2 regions of the Fictibacillus iocasae genome follow, and region 2 is predicted to be linked to the other one. Evidence: riboswitches for the same ligand, from Rfam matches in the RefSeq annotation. Region 2 holds a riboswitch; the other holds the start of a gene.

Region 1 (5,431 bases), on a different contig from region 2:
AAGCGCACGAGCTTCAGGTCGGCACTTATTGCATTGTGGCGAGCGGACGCGGTCCATTGCCGCGAGACTTTGAAACCGTCGTAGAAGCCGTAAAAGAAATCAAAGAAAAATACCCGATGAAAATCTGTGCCTGCCTCGGCATCCTCAACTCCACTCAAGCACTGCGATTAAAAGAAGCGGGTGTGGAACGATACAACCACAACATCAATACATCCGAAGAGCACCACTCGTCCATTACAACAACACATTCCTATCAAGATCGTGTTACGACTCTTGAAAAAGTAAAGAAAGCGGGATCTCGCCATGCTCAGGTGTAATTGTCGGCATGGGAGAATCGTACAATGATTTGGTCAAGATGGCATTCGCGCTTAAAGAGCTCGATGCGGACTCGATTCCTGTTAATTTTCTTCATACGATCCCTGGAACACCTCTCGAGCAATTAGATGAGCTGAATCCCCGCTTCTGTTTAAAAGTGCTGTCACTGTTCCGTTTTGTGAACCCATCCAAAGAAATCAGAATTTCAGGCGGACGTGAAGTGAACCTGCGCAGCCTTCAGCCGCTCGGCCTCTATGCTGCCAATTCCATCTTTGTTGGAAACTATTTGACGACAGAAGGACAAGCATCAACAGCTGATCATAAAATGCTTGAAGACCTTGGCTTCGAGATCGAGTATACGCCACTGCCTACTTCTTGCTAAGATAGAAAACAAACCGGCTCCTGAAGCATGCTTCAGGAGCCAGTTTGTTTAAAGCTGATGGGCAGGCTGTCTAACATCCAACTCGAACACATCGTGCAGTGTCTCTACCGCTTTAACCATGTCTGCTTGGCTAACCACAGTCGACACCTTGATCTCAGACGTACTGACCATTTTAATCATTATTCCTTTTTGTGAGAGGCCTTTAAACATTTTCGCTGCAACACCTGGATTTGAAATCATGCCAGAACCAACGATGGATACCTTCGCCAAACCGCCTTCTGTTATAATCGACTCAAATCCGAGTTCCTGCTGGCATGCGGCCAGAACATCCTGTGTTTCTCCGAGTACAGAAGAATCAATAGAAAATGAGATGTTTGTCGTGCTCTCATTCACTACGTTTTGAATGATGATGTCAACGTTAATGCCGTTATCTGCAAGAGTCGAAAAAAGGCTTGATAAAGTTTCAATTCCATTAGGCAGGTTCGCTACCGTAATCTTTGTGATGTTTCCTTCAAATGCTAGTCCACGCACCATTAAGTTTTGCTCCATTGTTGCTTCCTCCTCTACTAATGTTCCTCTCTCTTCTGCCAAACTTGATCTCACTTCCAGCTTTACTTGAAAGTTTTTGGCGAATTCAACCGCACGCGGATGCAGGACACCTGCACCAAGGTTCGCCATCTCCAGCATCTCGTCATATGAAATTGAAGGGATTTTACGGGCGGACGCTACCACGCGAGGATCTGTGGTGAACACACCCGTTACATCTGTGTATATATCGCAGCGGTCTGCCCCAAGTGCCGCAGCAAGCGCTACAGCCGTCGTGTCTGAACCTCCGCGCCCAAGTGTAGTAATCTCTCTTGTTTTCTCGACCATGCCTTGAAAACCGGCAACAATGACAATATTTTCTTTATCTAACAAGCCAACTATTCGGCTAGTATCAATGTTTAAGATTCTTGCATTCGAAGGACGGTCTTCTGTTTCAATTCCCGCTTGCCAGCCTGTTAATGAAACGGCATTTTTCCCCTCTGCTTGCAGAGCCATGGACAATAAGGCAATCGTGACTTGTTCGCCTGTTGAAAGAAGCATGTCCATTTCTCTTTTTGAAGGCTGGGCGGAAAGCTGGCTAGCGAGGGAGACAAGGTCATCCGTTGTTTTTCCCATGGCTGAAACGACGACAACGACTTGGTTGCCTTGGTCCGCTTCTTTTATAACCCGTCTTGCTGCGTTTTGAATGCGTTCAATACTGCCTACACTTGTTCCTCCAAATTTTTGTACAATGATTCCCATGAACTAACATCCTCTCTGACTGTTGTGCTCGCAAAAAGAAAAACAAATAAAAAAGCAGCAAATAAGGAAAAAACCTTATTGCTGCTTGTTCAGCTAAGCCAAGTTTGTTTCCCCTTCCGTGAGATAGTTCTCCACACCTTTCCCGGGAAGAAAAAGCGTGACAGCCCTGCATTTGTTCAATACAAGTCCAGCTTGAAGATTCAGGAGTCTCTTCGCACTTCGGCAAAAATCCCCTTTCCGCCACCGTCTTAAAAGCTCCTGCTTTTCAGGTGGGTTACTCTTGGTTTTTGCTCCTCTACCATCACTTCTATAAGAAGAATGGCATTGTTTATAAAATTTGAGTTAAGTGTATCAGATGATAAAGGCTCTTGCAACCCTTTATTCAGCGCTATTGAGTGCGGCGGCAATGAGTTCAGCGGTGGATTTGGGAACGCCGGCTGCTATAATCTCGTCTACGGTAGCCTCTTTCATCTTTTTTAACGAACCAAAATGGCGCATGAGGGCTTTCTTTCTTTTTTCACCGACACCAGCCACTTCATCGAGGATCGATTCAAACATCCCTTTTGACCGGACTTGCCTGTGAAACGATATCGCAAAACGATGGACCTCATCTTGTATCCGCTGAAGCAGATAAAAGGGCTGGCTGTTACGCGCGAGCGAAACATATTCAGGAGGATCACCCATCCACAGCTGGGATGTTCTATGCTTGTCATCTTTAGCAAGACCTGCCACAGGAATAAACAAGTTCAGCTCATTTTCAAGCACATCCTGGGCTGCTTTTATCTGACCTTTACCGCCGTCAATGATAATAAGGCCCGGCGGCTCTAACCCTTCTTTCAGCATCCTCGAGTAACGGCGCCGTACAACCTCTTTCATTGACGCATAATCATCAGGACCTTTGACCGTTTTAATCTTATACTTTCGATATTCCTTTTTATACGGTTTGCCGTCTTGAAACACAACCATCGCCGATACGGGATTCGTTCCTTGAATGTTGGAATTGTCAAACGCTTCGATCCGGTATGGTGCAGGAATACCAATCTGTTCTCCGAGCTGCTCTACTGCTTTGATCGTGCGGGCTTCATCCTGTTCGATCAATGAAAATTTTTCTTTCAGTGCAAGCGATGCATTTCGTTTCGCCAGTGCGACTAGGTCTTTTTTCTGCCCTTTTTTAGGCTGAGCCACTTTCACGTTCAGCAACTCTTTCACCATGTTCGCATCGATGCCCTCCGGAAGCAGGATTTCTTTCGGCAAAAGATGATTTTTCTGCAAATAGAACTGGCCGATAAAGGTCAGCATATCTTCTTCTGCTTCCCCATAAAAAGGGAATACCGACACGTCGCGGGCGATCACTTTTCCTTGGCGGACAAAAAACACTTGCACACACATCCAGCCTTTATCATAGTCGTATGCAAACACATCACGGTCCACTAAATCCGCACTCATCATTTTCTGCTTTTCCATGACGGCTTCAATATGCTGAATCTGGTCACGAAGCTCTTTGGCACGTTCAAAGTTTAAACTCTCTGAAGCCTGCATCATTTTTTCAGTCAATTCATCTTTCACTTCCTGAAAACCGCCATTTAAGAAACGGAGAATTGACTGAACCATCCGGTCGTTCTCTTCATCAGGCACATCATACACGCAAGGACCGAGGCATTGGCCGATATGATAATAAAGGCATACTTTTTTAGGCATCGTGTCACACTTGCGAAGCGGATAAAGCCGATCAAGCAATTTCTTCGTTTCCTGCGCAGCATAGGCATTAACGAATGGCCCAAAGTACTTCCCTTTATCTTTTAAGACTTTTCTTGTATAAAGAAGGCGCGGATGCTTCTCTGCTGTAATTTTTAAGTATGGGTAAGATTTGTCATCTTTTAACATGACATTATAGCGAGGGTCATGTTTTTTTATTAGGTTCATCTCTAAAACGAGTGCTTCCATTTCAGTTGAAGTCACAATGTATTCAAAGTCGGTGATTTCACTCACCAGCCGCTGGGTTTTTCCATCATGGGAACCAGTAAAGTAGGATCGCACCCTGTTCTTGAGCACTTTTGCTTTTCCAACGTAAATAATCTTACCATGTTCATTTTTCATTAAGTAACATCCTGGCTGGTCAGGCAGGATCGCAAGCTTTTGTTTCAACGTTCCCATGATTTTCACCTCACTTTTGCTCTATATAGAATACCATTTTTTGCAGTTAATCCGAAACGTTTCGCTTTTATCTGCACGTCCATTCATATAACGTAATGGAATGATAGACAGGATCAACGAGATGGGAGCTTGAAAAGTTCTTAATGTTTCGAGCACAGTTTTCAGCAGAAGCATTTTGAGATTTAAAGCCAGCGAGCGCTTTACCCGTCACGTACACTTTAGCTTTTTCATCCTGCTTTATCTCTTCTTGAAAAAAAGCATACGTTTCGATCCGTTTATGACGAAACGGTGCTTTACTGTATTGCAGCACTCTCGTCTCTTCCCACGTATACAGGACCGCCCTTTCTCTTTTAGAAGCGATATACTCTTCCATCTGATATACAGCAGGATTTTCAGAACGTGCCTGCTGCAGCAAGTAAAATCCGTTAACCGTCTGAAGGATTAAAAACAAGAAAAGCACCATTTTCCCTTTTTTCTTGATACCTCCCAAACAACTGAAGACCGCAAACAAAATCATGGAAGAAACAGGGAGGACATGCCTTGCTTTTTCTGTATTTTGAGCTGTATATGCATATACAAGATAAGAAAGAAGCATCACGGCATACATCCATTCTTCCTTTGACAGCCGTCTCAGCTGGCTTTTCCTCAAAGAATAGACGCATAGACCGAGAAAAAACAGCAAAAGAAGCCAGTTCTCTCCGGCCGCCGCCGAATACCCGATGTTTCTTATAAAACGAAAAAACCTTCCCGCAGCCGAAGCTTGATCGGCAGTAATCGCTCCGCCCCATTCAGTAAAGTGACCTTCAGTGAATGATAACGCCAGATGAAGGAATGTGAAAATACCGCCCTCTGACATGACAAGTGCACTGATCCAGATCCATTGAAAAATACAAGCTGAAATGAAAAGTATACTAGTGTGATAGACATCACGGTGTTTCCAAATCATAAACAAAAGCAAACCGATTCCAAGAGGCAAATACGAAAGTCTAATGCCCATCAATAAACTGAACAAGAAAAAAGGAAGTGCCTGTTTCAACAAACTGGTCTTCTTTAGTGCCCAATAAAGCGACCAAATATACCACCACATCACACCGAGGGCTGCACCTTCGGAAACTGGCTGCGATGAAATTATACAAACATACGAAGAGAGCTGAACAGAGCCGACAGCCAGTAGCCTTCCAGAGAGAGAGGATACCCAAATTTTCGAGAGCCAGTATAATGGGAATACCGCCGAAAAGAGAATCAAATGATTCCATAGAATTAATGCGAACGTATCACTGTGGGTGATGAAAG
Region 2 (5,431 bases):
CAAATTCACGGTAGACATATAAAACAGTCGCAGAAGACATATTGCCATGGTCTCTCAGCACATTCCTTGAAATTTCTGTACGGTTTGATTCAAATCCCAGGGCTTCTTCGTATGCCTGCAAAACTTTCTTTCCACCTGGATGGGCGATAAAATGCTTGATGTCCCGTCCAGTAAGCTGATGCGGGATGAGGAATTTTTCCACGTTCGGCTGCAGCCAAGTGGATATGATGTTCGGGATGTCTCTAGAAAACACAACATGAAGACCTTCATCTTTAATCTCCCAGCCCATCACATCTTCGGAGTGCGGCATCAAGGTGGACAGCGTATCAAGGATCTCAGGAATCCCAGAAGCATCCGCGGCTAGACGGGATTCATTCCCGCTGATCAGTGCAGCGGCACAGCCATCCGCGAAAAGAGAGGTCCCGACAAGGTTGCTCTTGCTGCGGTCATTATGCACAAACGTTAGGCTGCATAGTTCAACAGCAAGCACAATGACGTTGGCTTTTGGGTATGCTTTGCAATAATCATGTGCTCTAGCCAGGCCTGATGCTCCACCTGCACATCCAAGACCCCAAACCGGAATGCGTTTTGTGTGCGGAGAAAAGGGCAATTCGTTCATGAGCCTTGCTTCTATGCTTGGTGTGGCAAGGCCTGAGCTCGAGATAAAAAAGATAGCATCGATCGCCTCAAGGTCATTCAGTCCCGATTCAGCCATTAAATTTTCAATGCAGCTTTTTCCAAGCTGTATCGCCGTCTTTATGTAAAGATCATTCTTTTCCTGCAATGATTTAGGCTGCTTGAACCAGTCGAGCGGAGCGGCAAAGTATCGGTTTTCAATTTCTCCATTCACGAATACCTTCATCAGCCGGTCAATATCGGAGTACGAGTCCGAAAACAGCATTTTGGCAAACTCGGCCGTCTTTGTTTGAGGTATGCAGTGAGGAGGGTTCTCTACAGCGGCGGCAAGTATATAGGGCATATTATCAGCATCCTTTTCTGCTTTTGGTAAGTTTACCCTTAACTCGAAAGGATTACGCTTCATAATGAAAACTTGTCTGACGCCGAGCCCTTAATTCAGCCTTAGTCGCACGAATACTCTATTCCTGAACTTATTGACTGCGCCGAGTTCCTTCACTGTTAAAAAGTTATCCATTCTTTCTTTAAGTAAGATAAAAGCTCCTTTCATACTATTAGAAAGGAGCATTGAACGATTGCTTCTATTTTCTTTTCAACGTAAAAGGATAAACGATAAAACCAGCGAGGAATAAACCGATGCCTAGACCGAACGTTTTCATGTCAGCGGTACCCGATTTGATCACCCATAACGAATAAAGAAGAGCAAATAGCGCTATAACGGCATCTATTGTGCGTGACCCTTTTATTCCATTGATGCCGTATGTTTCTCCACTTAACGCCAGCTTTAAAAAATAAAGTGCCGAAACGAGGTATGGAATTAAATAAGCGAGTGTCGCAGATGTAATCAAAAACGTATACGCCTGGCTGATCGTTCCTGAAATGACAGAAAAGATAAAGATTTGGCTCATGACGTTTGTGACCGTGAGCGCGCGAGCTGGACTCCCGTTTTTGTTCAGTTTCGCAAAATAAGCTGGAAATATTCCAGACTTAGCTGCTTGAAATGGTACTTCCGAGCTGATCAGGATCCAGCCAATCGTGGCCCCGAAAAGAGATATTGCAGCAAGTAATGCCATAATGGTAGCACCTGTGCTGCCAACCATGACAGAAAGTGCGTCAACAAATGGCTTATCAGATGATTGCAGGACGTCCTGTGGCAAAATGCCCATCGTCAGAAGTGTAACACCCATGTAGATGGCTAAAGCGATGAATAGACCGAGCATCGTGGCGCGGCCCACATCTTTTTGAGATCTCGCACGCCCTGATAAGATGACCGCAGACTCGATCCCGACAAATGCCCAAAGCGTTGAGATCGCCGCTAGCTCAACTTGCTTGAACAAACCGTTGGATTCCGTTCCTTCACCAGGCACAGCCGAGTACAGCTCCCCGATGTTAGAAGCTTGAAAGGCAAACAGTGCTGCTACTATAAACAATGCAAATCCTGCCACTTTTGCTGCTGTAGCAGCAAAGTTGAGTTTCCCTGCACTGTTCATGCTTCGAACAAGAAGTGTGTGAGTTCCCCAAAGCAGGAGCGTGCATACGGCAAACGTGACAGCTTTGCCCACAGTCACATTTTGTCCGCCAACCTGGAACAATGGTTCACTTGAATTCATAACAGGGAAAAATGCGGATAAATATCCAGCGAAGCTCGTAATGATCGCTACGTTCGAGATCCAGTTGGCGACCCAATAGCCCCATACCATGCTGAAGCCTGCAAGCTTCCCGTAATTTTCATTTTTGAACATCGCTTTAGCGTAGCTTTGCGGTCCTGCCGTCAGTTCAGGCTTTCTCAATGACAGCTTTCCAAACACGAGAGCGATCATTAACACCCCGACACCAGTTACGATCCAAGCGATGGTAACACCGAGCGGACTCGCAGTTTGTGCGAGTGTACTCGGCAGCATGAATATGCCCGATCCGACCATGTTGCCTACTACAAAAGCTGTGAGCAGCCACATACCCCATTTATTTGATGACATAATAATCTCCTCCAAATTCTCTGTTTTTGGCAACAAAAAAACGCCCTCGCCAATAGGCAGGAGCGCGTTTATTTACAAAATAAACCCGCATAAAAATCTCTGATAGCGCTCCACGATAATATTCGTGACAGTCCTGCACCTGTTCGATACAGTCCCAGCCTATAGAGCGCTCCGGCGCCTGCAGACTTCGGCATTGTCCCCTTTCTAGCATCCTCAACGGCCCCGGGAGCCTCTGATGCTATACTCATGAATAATGCAACCTCTACCTCATCGAGATTAAAATGAGGATTTAACTATTTTTTTAGCCAACAGGTAGGAGATTATCAAAATTTACGCAAACCGTCAACCCGTTTTAATGATTTTTAACCAGTTTTTCTGCTGAAGCTAGCCTATTCTTCACTTCGATGACGTTTTCATCTTGAAAAAAAGAAGAAAACATGACGAAATCATTAATATATGCTTTTCTCTTTTTTCTTAAGCTTTCATCAGATAAAATGGCGGCAAGGGCAGCGATTTCTTTCATTGAATACGCCTGATTTTCTACAGTAAGTACAGCGTCTTTATTCCAGCCGGCTTGCTGCGCAAACTGTTCTTCGAAAAAACGGACATACAGCAGCTCAAAGGCAATTTCCCTTCCACCCTCCGTGTATATCACAGTTGAACGGTTAAAGAAATCTTCTGATGTGTTTGGCTTTTCTTTTACAAGTTCGACGCCTGTTATTTGCAGGACTTTCATTAGCTTTCCCCCTCGTTTTCCGGATCGAATGATGCTTGAAAACGTGAAAAGAACAAATCTGCTGCTTCCTCTTCTTCTTCTGTCTTTACACTGTCAGGCAATGGAGGAAGATCATCGATGGTTTTTAGGCCGAAATGGTCAAGAAACGTTTTGGTTGTACCATACAGAATCGCACGCCCCGTCCCTTCTGCACGCCCCGTTTCTTTTACGAGGCTTTTTGCCTGCAGTGTCTGAAGCGGCTTCTCGGTCTTCACGCCGCGAATTTCTTCAATTTCTGAACGTGTGATCGGCTGTTTATAAGCGATGATGGCCAACGTTTCCAGCGCTGCCTGTGACAGTCCGCTATGCTGCGGACTTTTGATAAGCCGTTCATAATAGACTGCATGCTCTGCTTTCGTCACGAACTGAAGCGATCCCGCGTATTCTGCAATCCTCATGCCTCTATCAGCCTTCTCGTATTCTTCTTTTAAGCTTTCTATGTAGTGGCCGGTTTCCTGAAGGCTGATCTCCAGTACTTGAGCAATCTGCTTGCGGTCGATGCCATCTTCTCCGCTGACAAATATCAAGCCTTCTACCGCACCTTTTATCGCTGCTTCGTTCAAACTGCTTTCTCCTCTTCGACTGCTTTAATTAGAATATCTTCAAAATTTCCATCCTGCACACAAATGATCGCTTTCACTTTCATCAGTTCAAGAACAGCCAGAAATGTAACTACAAGGTGATCTTTGCTTCCTGCAGAAAAGAGCTCGGTGAAACGGCGGCTGCCTCCTGTCTCCCATAACTTTTCTTTAATCTGAAGCATTCTTCTTTCTATCGGTATCTCCTGCCTCTCAATTTTGGCAGATACTGTTTTTTTCTCTTTTTTCTTGACCGCCAATTTCTGAAACGCCGACAGCATATCATAAAGAGTGACGTTTGAGATTAAACCTGCTTCTTCTTCTTTTTCAAATACTGCCAGGTCAACCGGCTGCCTGGCATAGACCTGGCTCCTTTCCGCTTCTCTATCTTTTAAGTCAAGTGCAGCTTGTTTGTATTTTTTATACTCCACGAGCCTTCGCACGAGTTCTTCACGCGGATCTTCTTCCACTTCGAGTTCCATTTGCTGGTCAAACTCTTCACTTTCATGCCTCGGCAGCAGCATCTTGCTTTTTATTGCCAGCAGTGTTGCAGCCATCACAAGGTATTCACTGGCCACATCAAGCTTCAGTTCCTTCATCGTATGTATATAATTCATATATTGTCCTGTGATGATGGCTACAGGAATATCATAAATGTCAATCTCGTATGTTTGGATTAAATGAAGAAGAAGGTCAAGAGGCCCTTCAAAGCTGTCCAGCTTCACATTGTATATCATGTCCATCCCAGTCCCCGCTCGTTTTAGATAATCTATTATATCATATATCGCATGCCTTAAAGAGAGTCAGTTTCCGCTTGAAAGCCATCTTAGCATGGTATACTTTTATTTACTAAACGCTTATGATGGCAAACCGTAATCCTGATTCAAGAGTTAAAGGTTTGCAAAATCAAACAAAATCAAGCAACCCACTTTTTTAAAAAATAGCCAAACAAAAAAACACTTTATGCAAAACAGGAGGTTGAGCCATGCTGCCTGAAGACTGGATCAATTATTTAGTGCATTTTCACACGACCCGTGATTATTTTGAATGCCATGAAATCCTTGAAGAATATTGGAAAGAACGAGGGATGAATGAGGAGGTTTGGGTAGGCTTTATTCAGCTTGCTGTCGCCCTTTACCATGAGCGCAGGGGTAACCGTAGCGGTGCTGAAAAAATGATGGCAAGCGCGCATAAAAAACTGGCTGAGGAACGGGAACATGCCACAACGCTAGGTGTGAACAGTGAACAGCTGCTCACTTCCATGAAAAACAGGCTCGACCAGATAATGGAAAAACAAAACTATATCGATATGTCCATCCCCCTCAACCAAGAAGCATTAGCTTGTTGCCAGCAAGTGTGCCGTAAAAGGGGTCTCACGTGGGAATCTCCTAGCGCTATGAACGATGAAAACCTTCTGCACCGCCATAAGATGCGTGACAGATCGGACGTTATCGCTGAAAGAAAGC

What was found. Region 2 has a riboswitch for lysine ahead of ACFQPF_RS05845 (amino acid permease). Riboswitches for the same ligand answer to the same signal wherever they lie in the genome.
Region 1: another riboswitch for lysine. It lies ahead of ACFQPF_RS06415 (aspartate kinase); the one in region 2 lies ahead of ACFQPF_RS05845 (amino acid permease).

What each region holds. Positions count from the first base shown of each region.
Region 1 is NZ_JBHTCP010000012.1:100,122-105,552, forward strand. It holds partial or broken gene bioB (biotin synthase BioB) at 1-697, shown strand, start outside; gene ACFQPF_RS06415 (aspartate kinase) at 746-1,984, opposite strand; lysine riboswitch at 2,101-2,290, opposite strand; gene uvrC (excinuclease ABC subunit UvrC) at 2,363-4,138, opposite strand; gene ACFQPF_RS06425 (nucleoporin-interacting protein) at 4,206-5,431, opposite strand, start outside.
Region 2 is NZ_JBHTCP010000011.1:46,033-51,463, reverse strand. It holds gene ACFQPF_RS05850 (type III polyketide synthase) at 1-979, opposite strand, end outside; gene ACFQPF_RS05845 (amino acid permease) at 1,218-2,615, opposite strand; lysine riboswitch at 2,708-2,885, opposite strand; gene ACFQPF_RS05840 (hypothetical protein) at 2,965-3,348, opposite strand; gene scpB (SMC-Scp complex subunit ScpB) at 3,348-3,950, opposite strand; gene ACFQPF_RS05830 (segregation/condensation protein A) at 3,947-4,702, opposite strand; gene ACFQPF_RS05825 (DUF309 domain-containing protein) at 4,951-5,431, shown strand, end outside.